Regions from separate parts of the Lysobacter antibioticus genome, predicted to be linked through region 1. Evidence: riboswitches for the same ligand, from Rfam matches in the RefSeq annotation. Region 1 holds a riboswitch; each other region holds the start of a gene.
The links. Region 1 has a riboswitch for cobalamin ahead of btuB (TonB-dependent vitamin B12 receptor). Riboswitches for the same ligand answer to the same signal wherever they lie in the genome.
Positions count from the first base shown of each region.

Region 2: it holds a riboswitch for cobalamin, as region 1 does, so the genes downstream of both, GLA29479_RS10600 (CoA-acylating methylmalonate-semialdehyde dehydrogenase) here and btuB (TonB-dependent vitamin B12 receptor) in region 1, are expected to answer to the same signal.
Region 3: it holds a riboswitch for cobalamin, as region 1 does, so the genes downstream of both, btuB (TonB-dependent vitamin B12 receptor) here and btuB (TonB-dependent vitamin B12 receptor) in region 1, are expected to answer to the same signal.

Region 1 covers NZ_CP013141.1:2,486,085-2,491,974, reverse strand. The annotation lists gene GLA29479_RS24450 (hypothetical protein) at 1-301, shown strand, start outside; gene GLA29479_RS10120 (hypothetical protein) at 303-1,268, shown strand; gene btuB (TonB-dependent vitamin B12 receptor) at 1,394-3,265, opposite strand; cobalamin riboswitch at 3,387-3,633, opposite strand; gene GLA29479_RS10110 (TfoX/Sxy family protein) at 3,715-4,131, opposite strand; gene GLA29479_RS10105 (GAF domain-containing protein) at 4,128-4,610, opposite strand; gene bioD (dethiobiotin synthase) at 4,681-5,412, shown strand; gene GLA29479_RS10095 (phasin family protein) at 5,549-5,890, opposite strand, start outside.
Region 2 covers NZ_CP013141.1:2,610,942-2,616,831, reverse strand. The annotation lists gene mmsB (3-hydroxyisobutyrate dehydrogenase) at 1-120, opposite strand, end outside; gene GLA29479_RS10615 (enoyl-CoA hydratase/isomerase family protein) at 117-1,289, opposite strand; gene GLA29479_RS10610 (enoyl-CoA hydratase) at 1,286-2,095, opposite strand; gene GLA29479_RS10605 (acyl-CoA dehydrogenase family protein) at 2,092-3,270, opposite strand; gene GLA29479_RS10600 (CoA-acylating methylmalonate-semialdehyde dehydrogenase) at 3,282-4,796, opposite strand; cobalamin riboswitch at 4,936-5,156, opposite strand; gene GLA29479_RS10595 (hypothetical protein) at 5,668-5,890, shown strand, end outside.
Region 3 covers NZ_CP013141.1:2,167,015-2,172,904, forward strand. The annotation lists gene GLA29479_RS08725 (cobyrinic acid a,c-diamide synthase CobB) at 1-443, opposite strand, end outside; gene cobO (cob(I)yrinic acid a,c-diamide adenosyltransferase) at 634-1,290, opposite strand; gene GLA29479_RS08735 (hypothetical protein) at 1,287-1,898, opposite strand; gene GLA29479_RS08740 (hypothetical protein) at 1,950-2,540, opposite strand; gene btuB (TonB-dependent vitamin B12 receptor) at 2,645-4,498, opposite strand; cobalamin riboswitch at 4,653-4,896, opposite strand; gene GLA29479_RS08750 (TonB-dependent receptor plug domain-containing protein) at 5,413-5,890, shown strand, end outside.

The sequences.
Region 1 (5,890 bases):
GCCGCAGTTGATCGTCCACGACAGCTTCGAGGATGCGTTGCAGCTCGAGTTCATCCCGGTGTTCGACCCGGCCATGGTCAAGCGCGTCTACATCGACGTGAAGTACGAGGACGGCGCCTACAAGCGCAACGAGCGCATCGAGATGGCCGGCAGCCAGACCGATCCGGTCAAGTTGCGCATCGCCCTGAAGAACAAGGACCTGCGCAACTACCGCCGGCGCTTCACCTTCGTCGGCATGCAGGGACAGTTCGACCAGCGCGCCTGGGTCGCCGAGACCGAAGAGCTGGTGGCGGTGCAGTGACATGCGCAGCGATACCGTCATCGACATGCGCCGCGATCCCGAAGCGGCCTGGCTTGCGCCGATGCAACAAAGCCTCGGCGCCGACATCGCCGGCCCCGTCGCCGCCACCTTGCGGCGACTCGGGACGGTGCTGCCGGCGCAGGCCGCCGCCGCCGCGGACCTGCTCGGCGACGTGCTCGCGCCGCTTGGGCGTTCGGTCTGGCCGGAAGTGGCCGGCAGTTTCAGCCGCCTGACCAACACCGGCATGCCGGTCGAATTCTCCTGGAGTTCGCGCGAAGCGGCGGTGCGCTGGACCGCCGAGGTCGCCGCGCCGGAGCTGGCCGATCGCGAGCGGCTGATGCTGGCCGCGCAGGCTTTGGATTGGCAGGGCGACCTGACCCCGTGGCTGGAACTGCAACGCGACGACCCGCTGGTGTTCGGTGCATGGGCCTCGGGGCGTCATGGCGAAGAGCGCGCGACCAAGCTCTATGTCGATCTGTATGCAGGGCGGCTGCCGACGGTCTGGCGGGATCGCTATTTCCTGCTGCGTTCGAACCTGTTGACCTGGCGACTGAGCGGTGTGAATCCCGACGGCAGCACCGAGTTCTATGCACTGGGTCACGAGCTGGATCGGCCGGCGCTCGCGGCGATGGCGCGCGCGGTGCTCGGCGATGCGCAGCCGTTGATGGACATGCTCGAGGCGCTGTTGGAAGGCGGCGCCCTGCCGCGTCATGTCGGGATCAGCCTTGCCTTGTCGGCGGACGGCCAGCCGCGGGCGCTGAGTTGTTTCGTCGTGGCCAAGAGCCTGTTCCACCACGATGCCGAGGCGTCGGCCAAGCTGCGCAGCCTCGCCGACGGCGTGCCGGCGCAGCTTTACGAAGCGCTGGCCTCGGGGCCGGACGACGGGCGCTGGCGCCACGGCATGATCGGCGTGGTCGCCGACATCGCCGGCCGCAGCTGGGTGCAATGCGGGCTGCGGCCGACCTGAGCCTGCGTTCGTGGGGCGTGCGTGTTTCTGCGCCAAAAACAGAAAGCCCGGCAATGCCGGGCTTTCTGTTTATGCATCAACGATGCGCTAGTCGGTCGACCGGTGTGGTCGGTCGACGAATGCGATCAGTTGACCGGTGCGTAGCGCAGAGTCAGGAACCATTCGCGGCCGGGCTGGTTGAAGTACGAAGAGGTTTCGTACTCGCGGTCGAACACGTTGGCCACGCGCGCCTGCAGGCTCAGGGCCGGCGTGATCGCGTACTCGGCGCGCAGGTCGAGGGTGCCGTAGCCGCCGAGACGGGTGCTGTTGGCGACGTCGTCGTAGCGCGAACCCGAACCGACCGCGGTCGCACCGAAGCGGAACTTGCCGAAGCTGCGGTCCAGATCGATGCGCGCGCTGTGCTTGGCGCGGCGCGGCAGGTCGTTGCCCTGATAGAAGCCGACGCGGTTCTCGGTGTCGAGGACGCTGGCGCTCGCCGCCAGAGTCCATTGCGCGAACGTGGTGTCGATGCCGATCTCGGCGCCGCGCATGCGCGCACGGTCGATGTTGTTGGGCAGGTTGATCGACGAGTCGTAGGTGATCAGGTCGTCGGCGCGGGTGTCGAAGCCGTCGATGCGGGCGTTGAAACGCTCGCCGCGATAGGCCAGGCCGAGCTCCCAGGTCTTGGACTCTTCCGGGCGCAGGGTCGCGTTGCCGAAGAACGGGTAGTACAGCTCGTTGAAGGTCGGCGCCTTGAACGCGGTGCCGTAGCCGACGGTGACGCGCCAGCGCTCGGCGAAGTTCAGGCCCCAGGCCGCGCCGCCGGTGGTGTGGCCGCCGAACTGTTCGTTGTCGTCGCGGCGCAGGCTGGCCTCGAACGACTGCGCGCCGAAGCGGCCCTGGTACTGGACGAAGCCGGCCTTGTTGTCGCGCTCGCTTTCGTCGTACACGGTGTCGCTGTCGACGCGGTCGCGCAACCAATCGAAGCCCGCGCTCAGCACGTGGCCTTCGGCCAGGGTGAAGTCGCCCTGCAAGGTCGCGCTGTCGCGATCGGTCTTGAAGAACCCCATCGGCACTTCGCCGAGGAAATTATCCGAGCTGTCGACGTTGCGGCCGGCCAGCAACTGCAGGTGGATGGTTTCCGACGGGCGCCATTGCAGCTTGCCGCCGATCACCTGTTGCACGGTCTCGGAGCGGTTGACGAAGCTGCCGTCGTAATCGTTCTCGCCTTCCGCGCGCAGCGCCTGGCCTTCGATGCTCCACTGCTCGTTGAACTCGAGGCCGCCGCGCAGCGACAGGGCGTGGTTTTCGTAACCGTCGCGGTCGGGCTCGTCGGTGAAGCAGCCGGCGAACACCGGGAAGCCGGCGCCGCGGCAGGCGTTGATGCCCTCGGTCTTGCGGAAGCTGTAGTCGGCGCCGAACCAGCCGCGCTCGCTGCGACCGCCGAAGCCGGTGCCGAATTCGAGGCTGTCGTTGCTGCCGCCGCCGACGTGCACGCGCGGCGCGAAGCCCTGCTTCTCGCGGCGGGTGAACACCTGGATCACGCCGCCGATGGCGTCGGCGCCGTACAGGCTCGAACGCGGGCCGCGCACGATCTCGATGCGGTCGATCAGTGCCAGCGGCAGGTCCTGCAGCGCGGCCAGACCCGAGGTCGGCGAGCCGACGCGGATGCCGTCGACCAGCACCAGCACGTGGTCGGACTCGCTGCCGCGCAGGAACAGGGTGGTGAGCTTGCCGGCGCCGCCCTGGTTGGAAATGGTGATGCCGGCGCGGCCGCGCAGCAGGTCGTTGAGGTCGCGCGCCTGGCTGCGCTGGATGGTCTCGCGGTCCAGCACGTCGACCGGGGTCAGCGTGTCGTTGACGCTGACCGCGGTGCGGTTGGCGGTGACCACCACCTCGTCGAGGTCGGTGGCGTCGCCGGCCGGAGCGGCGATGGCGGCGGCGGGCAGCGCCAGCGCGCAGGCGATGGCGAAGGACAAGTTCAGTGCGCGCGTGGCGTGCGTGTTGCGGACGGACATGGGGACAGCTCCAGCGCGCGCACCCGGAGGCGCGCGACGACGACGGCGGAAGACGGTTGCGAGGAGGCAGCGGGCCGTGCAGACAGCCGGATAGCAGCCGCCGCGACGCCCTCCGCATCGCAACCTGTGGCGCTTCAAGGCCGGTCTCCGGACTCGCAAGCGCAGCGCCGACGCGGGGTCGGGCTGCCGATCGCGGCGCCTTCCCGTGTCGAGCACAGTGGCGGTTGCCGCGATCTGTCTTGCTTACCGTTGCGGGGGCAGTGCCGGACTGGCGCCGATCCTCCCGCAAGAGAGGGCGCGTCACCGGCTTCCCGTTTCAACCCGGCGATGGAGAAAGCCGCCGGGTCACCTTGAAGCGGTGCGCAGTCTACGCGAAGCCGGCGCCCGGGGCCAAAGCCGTGGGTGGGCGGAGGGGGCCGGCCGGAGGGGGCGCAGCGGCGTCGACGGGCTCAGTCGCGCCCGTCGTCCTCGTCGCGGCCGCCGGGGCGGTCGTCGTCCTCGTCCAGGCCGTTGCCGTCCAGGCCGCCGCCCTCGAACGCATCGTGGCGTTCTTCGGCGTGCACGGTGGTGTGCACCGGCGCGGCGGCCGGCTTGTTGCGCGGCGGCGGTAGCAGGGCGGTCGCGGCTTCGGCGGCCTGGATCAGTTGCTGCCGGCGTTCGTCGCTGATTTCCTGCCAATGGCAGTCCAGCAGCGCGCCTTCGATCGCGTAGAGCAGGTTGAGGGTCGGCTTGAAGCCGGCGCGCTTGACGCGCATGAAGGCCTCGACCGTGCCGATCGCGGAGATGTCCTCGTGCGTGCGCAGGCCGACCTGGCGCAGCCAGGCCGCGCTCTTGGGGCCGATGTTGCGCATCTTCGGCGCGGTCATGCCAGCGCCTCCACGTACACGCGCGCCAGCGCTTCCAGGCCGGCCTGGTCGTCGGCATCGAAGCGGTCCGGGACCGGGCTGTCGAGGTCGAACACGCCGATCAGGGCGTCGCCGTGGACCAGCGGCACCACCACTTCCGAACGCGAGGCGGCATCGCAGGCGATGTGGCCGGGGAAGGCGTGCACGTCGGCGACGCGTTGGGTCTGGCGGGTCGAGGCGGCCGCACCGCACACGCCCTTATCGAGCGGAATGCGCACGCAGGCCGGCAAGCCCTGGAACGGGCCGACCACGAGTTCTTCGCCGTCGTAGAAATAGAAGCCGACCCAGTTGAGTTCCGGCAGGGCATGGCTGACCAATGCCGACAGGTTGGCGGCGTTGGCGATACGGTCGCGTTCGCCGTCGAGCAAACCGCGCGCCTGGGCGAGCAGCTGCGCGTATTGCTCGGGCTTGTCGCCCGATAGTGCGGAGGTTTTAAACATCATCGGAGTGTAACAGCGGCATCCGCCGCCACTACCATGGTGGACTCCACGCCCCAGGGAAAAGCGCGAGATGAGTCACACCCAGCCCCCGGTGGAGGCCGGCTCCCGACCAACGGCCGCGTCCGCGGTGTTTCCGCGCGGCGTGTTCGTCACCGGCACCGACACCGGCATCGGCAAGTCGGTGGCCAGCGCGAGCTTGTTGCACGCCTTGCGCGCGCGCGGCATGCGCGCGGTCGGCATGAAGCCGGTAGCGAGCGGTTGCGAACGCACGTCCGAGGGTTGGCGCAACGAGGACGCCTTGCTGTTGCAAGCGGCCAGTGCGCCGAGACCGCGCTACGACGACGTCAATCCCTACGCCTTGCCGCAGCCGTTGGCGCCGGAACTCGCCGCTGCCGAGGCCGGGGTCGAGATCGCGCTGGCGACGATCCTCGCCGCGCATGCGCGCTTGGCGGCGCAGTCGGACACGGTGGTGGTCGAAGGCGTCGGCGGTTGGGCCGCGCCGATCAGCGCCACGCTCGACCAGATCGACCTGGTGCGCGCGCTGGACTTGCCGGTGGTGCTGGTGGTCGGCCTGCGCCTGGGTGCGATCAATCATGCGCGCCTGAGCGCGCGCGCGATCCAGGCCGACGGCGCCCGCCTGGTCGGCTGGATCGGCAACGACATCGACCCGCAGATGGCGCGCGCCGACGACAACTTCGAGATCCTGCGCCGGCGTTTGCCGGTGCCGTGCTGGGGGCGTCTGCCGTATGCCGCTTCGCCCGACCCGCAGGCCTTGGCCGGGCGCTTGCAGCCGCTGTTCTAGCGCGGCGAATGCTCTGCGGCTCGCTGGCGATCGATAGCGATGGCGAAGGCCGAATCGCGGGCAACAAAAAACCCGGCAGCCGAAGCTGCCGGGTTTTTCGTATCCGCCGTGACGGCCGGAGAGAGAGACGGTGCGCTTACTTGGTCGCGGCGGCAGTCGGAGCCGTCGCCTTCGCCGCGGCCTTGGCGGCCTTCTCGACGTTGGCCTGGGTGGCCTTGGCAGCGGTTTCGATCTGCGACTTGGCCAGCTCGGCGATGGCTTCGTTGGTCTTCACGGTGCGGCCGAAAGCTTCCTGACCGGTGCTGACAGCGCGCTCGACGTTTTCGCGAGCGATCTGCGCGCCCTTCGGCCACAGGGTCTTGAAGGCTTCCAGATCGCGGGCTTCGGCGGCTTCACCGAAGAAAGCGAAAGTGGCGTTGACGCGGTCTTCGATGGCGGCGACCTGCAGGCCGAACACGGCCTCGGCGTTGTCGAGGGC
Region 2 (5,890 bases), 120 kb from region 1:
CGCGCCGGCGACGAGGGCCGGCGCGAGATCGAACACGCGCAGGCTGTGGCCGGCCTTGAGCAGGTTGGCGGCCATCGGCCCGCCCATGTTGCCCAGGCCGATGAAAGCGATGCGGCTCATGCGGCGGTCTCCGTGGTGGCGCCCAGGTCGGCGAGCGGGTGCGCCTGCGTCGGCCAGGGGGCGCTGAAGAAGGTTTCGGCCCAGGCCGGCGTGGCCTCGGCCAGGCGGGCGGGGTTCCAACGCGGCGTGCGGTCCTTGTCGATCAACAGAGCGCGTATGCCCTCGGCGAAATCGCCGTGCGCGGCGCAATGCAAAGACGCGGTGTATTCGAGGCGGAAAGTGTCGGCGAGCGATAACCCGGCGGCGCGGCGCTGCAACTCGTAACCGAGCCGGGCCGAGCCGGGCGACCCGGCGGCGAGGGTCTTGCGCGCGTTCTGCAGCCAGGCGTCGTCGCTGTCGAGCGCGGCGATGGCTTCGACTACCGCGGACAGATCGTCGTGCGCGCAGGCCGCGGCGATCGCCGCGGCGTGTTGTTGCAAGGGGCCGGGTGGGGCGGGTTCGGCGCAACCTTTCAGTACAGCGCTGAGCCGGCGCGCATCGTCGCCGTCGTCGGTCCAGTTCACCGCGGCGAGAGCGGCGTACAACGTTTCGCGTTGCGCTTCCGCCAGGTAGTGATCGGCGAGACCGGCATGGATCGCGTCGCCGGCGTTGAGCGCGGCGCCGGTCAAGGCCAGGAACAAGCCCGCGCGTTGCGGCACCCGGTTCAACAACCAACTGCCGCCGACGTCCGGGTACAGGCCGACGGTGATTTCCGGAAACGCCAGCTTCGAGCGCTCGCTGACCACGCGGTGGCTGGCGCCGGCCATCAGGCCGATGCCGCCGCCCATGACGATGCCATGGCCCCAGCACAACAGCGGCTTGGGGTAGGTGTGGATGCGGTGGTCGAGCCGGTACTCGGTCTCGAAGAACTCGCGTGCGTGGACGTTGTCGCGAATGTCGCGGCTGCCGCTGGCGCGATGCTCCAGCATGCCGCGATACAGCCCGTGCAGGTCGCCGCCGGCGCAGAAGGCTTTCTCGCCCGCGCCTTGCAGCACGACGACGGCGACGGCTTCGTCCTGGGCCCAGGCCAGCAGCTGCGCGTCGAGCAGCCCGGCCATGCTCAGCGACAGGCCGTTCAAGGTAGCTGCCGCGTTCAAGGTGGCGAAGCCGATGCGACGCCCGTTGGCGGTGCCGCGTTCCTCGAACAGGACCGGGGCGACGACGGCTTCGTTCTCGAGCACGGCGTTCATGCGTTCTTCCATTGCGGGGCGCGCTTTTCCAGGAAGGCGAGCACGCCCTCGGTCTGGTCGGCGCTGTCGAACAGATCGACGAAGGCCTCGCGCTCGCGCACCAGGGCGGTGTCGTGGCTCTGGCTGCGGGTGGCCTGGATCAAAGCCTTGCAGGCGGCGACGCTGGTGGGGCTCTGCTTCTCGGCCTGCTTGGCCCACTGCAGTGCGCGCGCCTTGGCCTCGCCCTTGCCGACCACTTCCTCGACCAGGCCGATGCGCAGGGCGGTCGCGGCATCGACGCGTTCGCCGAGCAGCATCATCCGCTTGGCCCAGCCCTCGCCGACCAGGCGCGGCAGGTGCTGGGTGCCGCCGGCGCAGGGCAGCAGGCCGACGGTGGCTTCGGGCAGGGCGAGCTGGGCCTGTTCCTCGACGATGCGCAGATCGCAGGCCAGCGCGCATTCCAGTCCGCCGCCCATGGCATAGCCGTTGATCGCGGCGATCGACACGCCGCGGAACGCACTGAGGGTCTCGAAGGCTTCGCCGAAACGACGCGCGGCCTCGCGTGCGAGCGCCTTGTCGCCCTCGGCAAATTGCTTGAGGTCGGCGCCGGCGGAGAAGAATTTCTCGCCTTCGCCGGTGACGACCAGGGCGTAGACCTCGCGGTCGGCGTCGAGGTCGCGCACCAACTCGCGCAAGGCGGCCAGGCTGTCGCGGGTCCAGGTGTTGGCGGGCGGGTTGCTCAGGGTGACGACGGCGGTGTGGCCGTCGATGTCCAGCTTCAGTCCGTCATAGACCTTTCCGGTGTGCTGCTTGTCGGCGCGACTCATCGCAATTCCTCTTCGGTGTTCAACAGATGGCGCGCGATGATCACGCGCATGATTTCGTTGGTGCCTTCCAGGATCTGGTGCACGCGGCAGTCGCGCAGCAGGCGCTCGATCGGGTATTCGCGCATGTAGCCGTAGCCGCCGTGGATCTGCAGGGCCTCGTTGCAGATCGCGAAGCCGGCATCGGTGGCGAAGCGCTTGGCCATCGCGCACCAGACGATGGCGTCGGCGCTGCCGGCATCGAGCTTGCGCGCCGCGGTGTGCACCATCTGCCGCGCCGCGACCAGTTGCGTGGCCATGTCGGCGAGCTTGAACTGCAACGCCTGGAACTCGGCGAGCGGTTTGCCGAACTGGCGCCGTTCGCCCAGGTAACGACGTGCGGCGTCGAGTGCGCCCTGGGCCGCTCCGAGCGAGCAGGCAGCGATGTTGAGGCGGCCGCCGTCCAGGCCCTTCATGGCGATCTTGAAGCCATCGCCTTCGCCGGCGAGCAGGTGCGCCGCCGGCACGCGCACGTTGTCGAACACCACCGCGCGCGTGGGCTGGCTGTTCCAGCCGAGCTTTTCTTCCTTGCGCCCATAGGCGATGCCGGCGCTGTCGGCGGGCACCGCGAAGGCGCTGATGCCGCGTGCGCCGTCGCCGCCGGTGCGCGCCATCACCACCAGCATGTCGGTGGCGCCGGCCCCTGAAATGAAGGCCTTGGCGCCGTTGATCAGGTAATGATCGCCATCGCGTTCGGCGCGGGTGCGCAGGGAGGCGGCATCGGAACCGGCGCCGGGTTCGGTCAGGCAGTACGAGGCCAGGCATTCGCCGGAAGCGAGCCGAGGCCCCCAGAGGTCGCGTACGGCCGGCGAGGCGTGCGCGGTCAACATCCAGGTCGCCATGTTGTGGATGCTGATGAACGCCGCCGTGGACGGATCGAGCGCGGCCAGCTCCTCGAACACGACCACCGCATCGAGCCGGGTCAGACCCGAGCCGCCGGCGGCGTCGTCCACGTACAAGCCGCAGAAACCGAGTTCGCCGGCTTTGCCGATGGCCTCGCGCGGGAAGATGCCTTGCGCGTCCCAGTGCGCCGCATGCGGCGCCAGTTCGGCCAGGGCGAAATCGCGCGCGGCCTCGCGGAAGGCGAGCTGGTCTTCGCCGAGCTGCGATGGCGGTGGATTGACCGCCTGCAGGTTCATGACGGCGGCCATCACTTTAGACTGATCGTGGTGTTGACGCCGTGGCCGAGCGTGTCGTCGTCGAACCAACGCGCGGTGACCGTCTTGGTCTGGGTGTAGAACATCACCACTTGCTTGCCGTAAGGGCCGAGGTCGCCGAGCTTGGACGCGCGCGAGCCGGTGAACGAGAACAACGGCACCGGCACCGGGATCGGCACGTTGATGCCGACCTGGCCGACGTCGATGTCTTCCTGGAAGCGGCGTGCGGCGGCGCCGGACTGGGTGAACAGCGCGGTGCCGTTGCCGTTGGGGTTGGCGTTGATCAGTTCGATCGCGGCCTCCAGGGTGTCGGCGGCGAGCACGATCAGCACCGGGCCGAAGATTTCCTCGTCGTAGATGCGCATGCCGGGCTCGACTCCGGAGAAGATCGTCGGGCCGACGAAGTTGCCGCGCTCGAAGCCCGGCACGGAGGGCTTGCGGCCGTCGAGTTCGAGCCTTGCGCCTTGCTCGACGCCGGCGGCGATCAGGCTTTCGACGCGTTCGCGCGCGGCGCAGGAAATCACCGGGCCGACGTCGGTGCCGGGCTCGGTGCCGGCATTGACCTTGAGCGTGCGCGCCTTGGCGACCAGTTCCGGAATCCAGGCTTGCGCTTCGCCGACCAGCACCGCGGTGGAGGCGGCCATGCAGCGTTGCCCGGCGGCGCCGAATGCGGCGCCGGCGAGGGCGTTGAGGGTTTGCTCCTTGTTGGCGTCGGGCAGCACCACCGCATGGTTCTTCGCGCCCATCATGCACTGCACGCGCTTGCCCGCCAGCGAAGCGCGGTGGTAGACATGGGTGCCGACCTTGGTCGAACCGACGAAGGACACGGCCTTGATGTCCGGGTGGTCGCAGATCGCATTGACCACGTCTTCGCCGCCGTGCACGACGTTGAGCACGCCCTTGGGCACTCCGGCTTGCAGCGCCAGTTCGACCAGGCGCATCGTCACCAGCGGATCTTGTTCCGACGGCTTGAGCACGAAGGTGTTGCCGGTGGCGATGGCCATCGGGAACATCCACAGGGGAATCATCGCCGGGAAGTTGAACGGGGTGATGCCGGCGCACACGCCGAGCGGCTGCAGCAGGGTGTAGGTGTCGACGCCGCCGGCGACGTTGTTGGCTAACTCGCCGAGTTGCAGGTTGCCGATCGCCGCGGCGTGCTCGACCACTTCCAGGCCGCGGAAGACGTCGCCTTCGGCATCGGCCAGGGTCTTGCCTTGTTCGGCGGTGAGGATCGCGGCGAGCTCGCCCATGTGCTCGCGGATCAGTTGCTGGTATTTGAGGAAGATGCGCGCGCGCGCGCCGATCGGGGTCTTGCGCCAGCTCTTGAAGGCCTGTTGCGCCGAACGCACCGCGGCGTCGACTTCGTCGGCGGTGGCGAACGGCACCCGCGCCAGCACTGTCTGCGTAGCGGGGTTGACGACATCGCGCCATTGTTCGGATCGGGATTCGACGAAGGTACCGTCGATCAGCAGCTTGACCGTCGCGACTTCGGTCGCGACGCGATTCATATCGTTCATTGTTTCGGCTCCGTGTCGCTCACCCGCGTGACGGGGATTGCGGAGCAAGACAAGTCGGTTCCACGCAACGGACATCCGCGTCGAGCCAGCCCGTCCGGTTGCCCACCGCAACACCCGAGGACGGCATCGCATGCGATGCCCGCCACTGGCCGGTCTCCGGGCTTGCGAGCGATGCGGAGCGATCCGCATCACCCCGACACCTTCCCGCGAAATCGCAGTGGTATTGAGTCGGGTGTTCTCGCCTACCGTTGCGGGGGCAGCGCCGGAATGGAGTCTGTCGACTCGCACCGGCTTCCCGTTTCACCCTGCTCGCCGGTACGGCGGCAGGACACCTGTGGCCGGCGGAGTGTAGGCGTCGGATCGAAAGCGAACAAGCTGCATTGCGCAAAGCTGCGCGCTCGTTCGCACGACGGCGTGGTCGGATGGCTTCGGACGCCGCATTCATCTTGTTGCTGCGCGCATGTGTGACGACTCGGCGCGGCACCGCACCGCGGCGAATGGAATGCATGGCGAGGAATGCGCCGCATGTCGGTTGCGGGAGCGCTCGCGATGTCGACCGCGTTTGCCTGTGCGGGGTTCGGGCGAAATGCCGGGCATCGCTCGATATTGTGATGGGCGGCGTGTATTCCTGGAAACGATGCAGGCGAAATGGCTGGTGCGGCGGGGACGGCTGCGGATAGGGGCATACGGATCGGCATGGGCGTGCCGCCGCGATGGGGAGCATCGGCGGCGGTGGATCGGTTCGTCGTCGAGCGTCGGCACTGAAGAATCCCGCGGGCCGTGGCCGCTCGGGTGACATTCGCATGCCGTTGCAAGATCATGGCGAGAGCGCAACGCGGCATTCTCGAAGGAGCGGTACCCGATGACCACACGCGAACGACGCAACGGAACCGAGCAGGCCAGCGCCGTGGCCTTGCGCGCAGGGCTGACCCGCGAGCAACTGGACGCGTTGACGACCTTGGAGCACTTTCGTTGGGAACTGCGTTTCGTTCGGCGGCCGCTGTTCCTGGAGCCGATTCCGGTGGTGTTTCATCCCGATGGCGAGCGCTACGCGGTGCTGGAGGCGGACGGGTCGCTCAATGAGA
Region 3 (5,890 bases), 320 kb from region 1:
TGATAGGCGCTACCGATTCGGTTCGCGGCGACGCCGTACACCTGCAGGCCATCGCGATAACGCGCGAGCCCGGTCGCCAGCGCACCGAATGTCTGCGCCATCGCCGAACCGTCGATGACCGCGAGCACCGGCACGCCGAGCCGCTGCGCGAGGTCGGCGCTCGACGGCGTACCGTCGAACAACCCCATCACGCCTTCGATCAGGATCAGGTCGGCTTCGCCCGCGGCATCATGCAGACGCGCGCGCACGTCTTGCTCGCCGCACATCCAAAGATCCAACTGATAGACGGGATGACCGCTGGCGCGTTCGAGCACCATCGGGTCGAGAAAATCCGGCCCGGTCTTGAACACCCGCACCCGCCGGCCCTGGCGCGCATGCCAGCGCGCGATCGCCGCGGTGACGCTGGTCTTGCCCTGGCCCGACGCCGGGGCGGAGACGAGCAGGGCGGGACAGTGGTGCCGGGAATCGAGAATGGGGAATGGGAAATCGGTCGAAGCCGCAGCTCCAGTCGCAGCCACGCGCGCACCCAAGATTTCGCCCGCTTTTTCGTTGCCAGAAGACATATCGCTCGTCCCATCAGTGTCTACGAATCCCGCTCTTACGATTCCCGATTCTCCATTCCCGATTCCCGCCCTAAAGCTCGATCCCCTTCTGCGCCTTGATCCCGGCCTTGAACGCGTGCTTGATCACGCGCATCTCGGTGACGGTGTCGGCCGCTTCGATCAGGGCATCGGGGGCGCCGCGGCCGGTGATGACGACGTGCTGCCGCTCCGGCCGCGCCGCGACCGCGGCGAGCACGTCGTCGAGCGCGACATAGCGGTGCGCCAGGGCGATGTTCAGTTCGTCGAGCAGGACGAAATCGTAGCCGGGGTCGGCCATCATCTTGGCCGCGATCGCCCAGGCCGACTGCGCGGCGCGGATGTCGCGCTCTTTGTCCTGGGTCTCCCAGGTGAAGCCCTCGCCCATCACGTGATAGTCCAGCTCCTCGAAACGCCGGAAGAAGGCCTCTTCGCCGGTCGAGAAACTGCCCTTGATGAACTGCACTACCCCGCAACGAAAGCCGTGCCCGAGCGAACGCGCGAGCATACCGAAACCCGAGGAACTCTTGCCCTTGCCGTTGCCGGTGTTGACCACCAGCACGCCGCGCTCGATCGTCGCCTGAGCGATCTTGCGGTCGATCAGCTCCTTCTTGCGCTGCATGCGTTCGCGGTGGCGCTCTTCACTGCTGGCCGCGAAGCCGGCGCGGTCGGCCGAGCCGTCCTTCGTGCCGTCGTTGCCGCCCGCGCTCATGCCGGCGCTCCACTGCGCTGACGCAGGACCAGGCTGCGCGCGACCGCATACACCCCGAAAGCCAGGCCGACATAACCGGCCAGGGTGCCCAGAGCGCGCGGGTAGTACTGCGGAATGCGGTCGATGAAACCGGCCAGGCTCGCATCCGGATAACGGCCGGACAGGAAATAGAACCCGCCCTTGGAAATCAGGTAGGTCACCACCGAAGTGGCCAACAGCACCAACGCCAGGCGCGGCACCGTGCCCCAATGGTCGCGATGCAAGCGCGCATACGCGCGTCCGCCCAGCCACAGCGCGGCATAGGCCAGGGCCAAGGCCCAATACGCCGGCGACAAGCACCAGTCGGTGATGCGGCCGAGCGCCAGGCTGCCCAGATCGAGCGCCGAGGACAGCACGAAGAAGGCCGGGAATGCCCAGACCGGACGCAACAACGCGCCGACCAGGAAAAACACCGACCACGACGCGCTGGGCAAGGCGTCGACGCTGGCGAAGTGCTGGCCGCGGGTGCAGATTATCAGCAGCGCCAGCGATGCGCCGGTCGCGATCAACGCCTGCCGCGATTCCAGCGGCAGCACCGCGGTGGAGGCTGCGGGAAGAGGGTTCGACATGCTCAAGCTCCGGGGTGCGAAGGGACGACGAATCGAACGATGCAGCGACGATCAGCGGCTCGCGGTCGGCTGCGAGGCCGGCGGACGCGCGATACGAACGATCGCCGCATGCGCGACCAGCGCGACCGCGATGTAGCTCAACGTGGTGCGCACGAACAGCGGGCCCCAACGCCAGACCCGACTCAGATACTCGGCGAAGTTCGGCTCCGCGTAACGGCCGCCGAACCAATAGAAGGCGCCGTTGGAGATCAGGAACGACAGACTGGCGGCGACGAAGGCCACGCCGAAGACCCGCGCGAATCCGCGCCAGCCGGCCGGCATGCGCGGCGCATACCAGCGCCCGGCGTACCAGAGCACGGCATAGGCCAGCAGCAGGAAGGCATACGACGGGGTTACGCAGTAATGCCCGAAGAAATCCTGGCCTCGCCCGGTGATCGCGAAGTAGTCGATGGCGACCGCGGCGAGCAGGAAACCGGCGTAGCCCAGGTGCCGGCGCAGATACAGGCCGCCGAGGAAAAACACCGCCATCGAGGCATCGGGCAGATGCAGCAGATCGCCGAAGTGATGGAAGCGCGTGGCGATCATCACGATCAACAGCAGGCAGGACAGACTTAGTTGGATGGGACCGGGCAAGCTTTTCATCGGCGACTCTCGATTGGCGCCGGCAACGCGGTGGTTGCCGGCAAAGCCCGCGGACGCGGGCCGGGAGGCTGCCCGCGCGGACGCGGGCCGAGGTTGCTGATCCGTCAGCGGGAAGGCCGGTAACGCAGGGTCAACAGGTAGTTGCGCCCGGGCTGATTGTAGAAAGCGGCGGTTTCATAACGGCGATCGAACACGTTGTTCGCCGCCAACTGCAGGCTCCAGGCCTCGTTGAAGGCATAGCCCAGGCGCAGATCGGTGAGCGCATAACCGGCGAGGCGACGCGTATTGGCCAGGTCATCATAGCGATCGCCCGCGGCGTACACGCTGGCGCCGAACGACCAGGCGCCATTGCCGACAGCGAAGCGGCGGTCGGCATCGATGCGCGCACTCTGCCGCGCACGCCGCGGCAGGAATTTGTCACGGCTGGCGCTGCGGCTGTCGTTGCGCGGGTCCAGCCAGGTCGCGCTGGCGCGCAGGTCCCAGTCGGCCAGGCGGGTGTCGAACGCCGCTTCCAGGCCGCGGATGCGCGCGCGGTCGACGTTGCCGGGCAGGCCGATCGAGGAATCGAACGCGATCAGATCGTCGATGTCGCTCTCGTAGGCATTGAGCGACCACACGTGCTGGCGGCGCTCGCCGTGGGTACCGCGCAGGCCGATTTCGACGCTGCGCGAAGTTTCCGGCGACAAGCCGGCATTGCCGTAGCCCGGGTAGTACAGCTCGTTGAAGGTCGGCGCCTTGAACGCGGTGCCGTAGCTCGCGGTCAAACGCAGCGCCTCGCTGAGGTTCCAGCCCCACAGCAGGCTGCCGGTGGTCTCGCCGCCGAACTGGCTGTCGTCGTCGCGGCGCAGGCTGGCCTGCAGCGCATGCGCGCCGAAACTCTGCTGCCACTGGCCGAAAGCGCCGCGCAGGATACGGGCGTCGCGGGCATAACGGGTGTTGCTGTCGATGCGGTCGCGCTGCCAGTCGAACCCGAGCGTGAGCAAACCGCTGCCGATGCCGAGGTCGCCCTGCACCGAGCCGAGCTGGCGTCGGGTCTCGAAGGTGCTGGAGTACTTGCCGTTCTTGTAGGTGTCGCTGAGATCTTCGCTGCGGCCGGCGCTGGCGCTGAGGCTGACGCGGTCGCTGGGGCGATAGCGCAGCTTGGCGCCGGCGACCTGCTGCACACCGTCGGCCTCGTTGTTCTGACTGCCGTCGTATTCGTTATGGTTTTCGGTGCGAAACAAGCGCGCTTCGGCGTCCCATTGCTCGTTGAAGCGGTAGCCGCCCTGCAGGGTCAGCGAATCATTGCGATAGCCATCGCGGTCGGGCGAATAGGTGAAGCAACCGGCACCGCCCGGCGAGGGCTTGCCGCGGCAGGCGTTGATGCCGTCGGTGTCTTCGTGGGCCGCGTTGATCGAATACCAGCCGCGCTCGCCCTTGCCGGCGACGCCGGCGGTGGCGCGATGGGTGGCGTAGCTGCCGATCGAGGCGCTGAAGCTCGGCACGAACGCGCCCTGCGGACGGCGGGTGAAGATCTGGATGACGCCGCCGATGGCTTCGGAGCCGTACAGGCTGGAGAACGGGCCGCGCACGATTTCGACGCGTTCGATCTGCTCGACCGGAATGTCCTGCAGCGATGCGCCGCCGCTGGTCGCCGAACCGATCTTGACCCCGTCGATCAGCACCAGCACATGGTCGGACTCGCTGCCGCGCAGGAACAGCGACGTCGCCTTGCCCGGGCCGCCGTTGTTGGCCAGCGACGCACCAGGGGTGCCGCGCAACAACTCCGGCAGCGACGACGGCTGCAGGCGTTCGATCTGCGCGCGGTCGATCACGGTCACCGCAGCGAGCGTGGCGTCCTGAGTCTGGGCGGTGCGGCTCGCGGTGACCACGACCTGGTCGAGATCGACCGCCGGCGCCGCGACTGCGGAGGCGGCGAATGCGGAACCGGCGAATACGAAAGCGCAGCGCGCGGGGATGCGCGCAAGGCGCGGAACAGCGGAAAAACGGAACGTCACGGTCGGCTCTCCATGGCCGCGCCTCACCCGCGCGGTCTAGATCAGGTCGTGACAGGGGGATGGCGGAACGGAGAGACGGCGCGCGCGCCGATGCCCCGAGACACGGCCCTCCGCCTGTCGGTTCGCGCTCCGGGCCGGTCTCCGGGCTTGCGAGCGGAGGCGGTCCGAGATCGGACCGGGTCTCCCGTACCGCGCCTTCCCGTGTCGGAACACAGTGGCGTCGTGCGGTGCGTGTACTCGCTTACCGTTGCGGGGGCAGCTCCGGATTGACCGACCTGGCGAATGCCAGAAGCGGGGACCGGATTCCCGTTTCAATCGCCGATTGTGTGTCGGCGATCACCTTGAGCGCGCGCATCTTAGCAGTCGAGCGAGGTCGGGACGCCAGGGTACGGAGGAGGAAAATGCGCGTGACTCGCCGATCAGGGCCCATCCGCGGCCTTTGCTTTCCTGGACGGACCTCGCGGCCTCCCCTAGCGCTGAAATCGTCATCCCCGCGCAGGCCGGGGTGAATGGATGCGCTTGCGAGCCACCGGCTCGCGCATCCGTGAACGCCAGGGTGCTGCGCGCCCTGGCCGGGCGATAGAGACCTCAGGCGTTCTCGCACGAAAATCCGGTGGATCCCCGCCTTCGCGGGGACGACGACTTGAGGAGGAAATCAGGGCTGGCAGAGATGAGGGCCTAACGGGATGAGGGCCAGAAAGCCCCCACCAGGCCAGGCGCAGCGGCCGGCCATCCGCCGCCGGATTCCGCAAAGAGTGTGCTTCTACCACTTTTTGACTACTTGCGTTAGGCAATATTTGGCCGCTTCATTGACCGGTTGTTACGTTCGTGTTAAATCCGAATGACATCGCTGTCATCCCCATCAAGGAGTCGTCATGCACGTCCGCCGCACCTTCGCCGGTTCACGTCACCCTCTGGCCCTCGGCCTCCTGGTAGCGCTCGCCGCGCCGGTCCACGCGCAAGACGCGCCGCAAAGCGACCCCAAGACCCTGGACCAGGTCATCGTCACCGGCACCCGCGTCAGCGACCGCACCGTCGCCGAGTCCACCGCGCCGATCGACATCATCACCCCCGAAACCCTGGAGGCCACCGGCACCGTCGAGCTGGCCACCGCCCTGTCGCGCGCCCTGCCCTCGCTGAATTTCCCGCGCCCCGCCATCACCGACGGCACCGACGCAGTGCGCCCGGCTCAGCTGCGCGGCCTCGCCCCCGACCAGGTGCTGGTGCTGGTCAACGGCAAGCGCCGCCACACCACCGCCCTGATCAACCTCAACGGCAGCCAGGGCCGCGGCTCCTCGCCGGTCGACCTCAACGCCATTCCGATCGCCGCGATCGAACGCGTCGAAGTGCTGC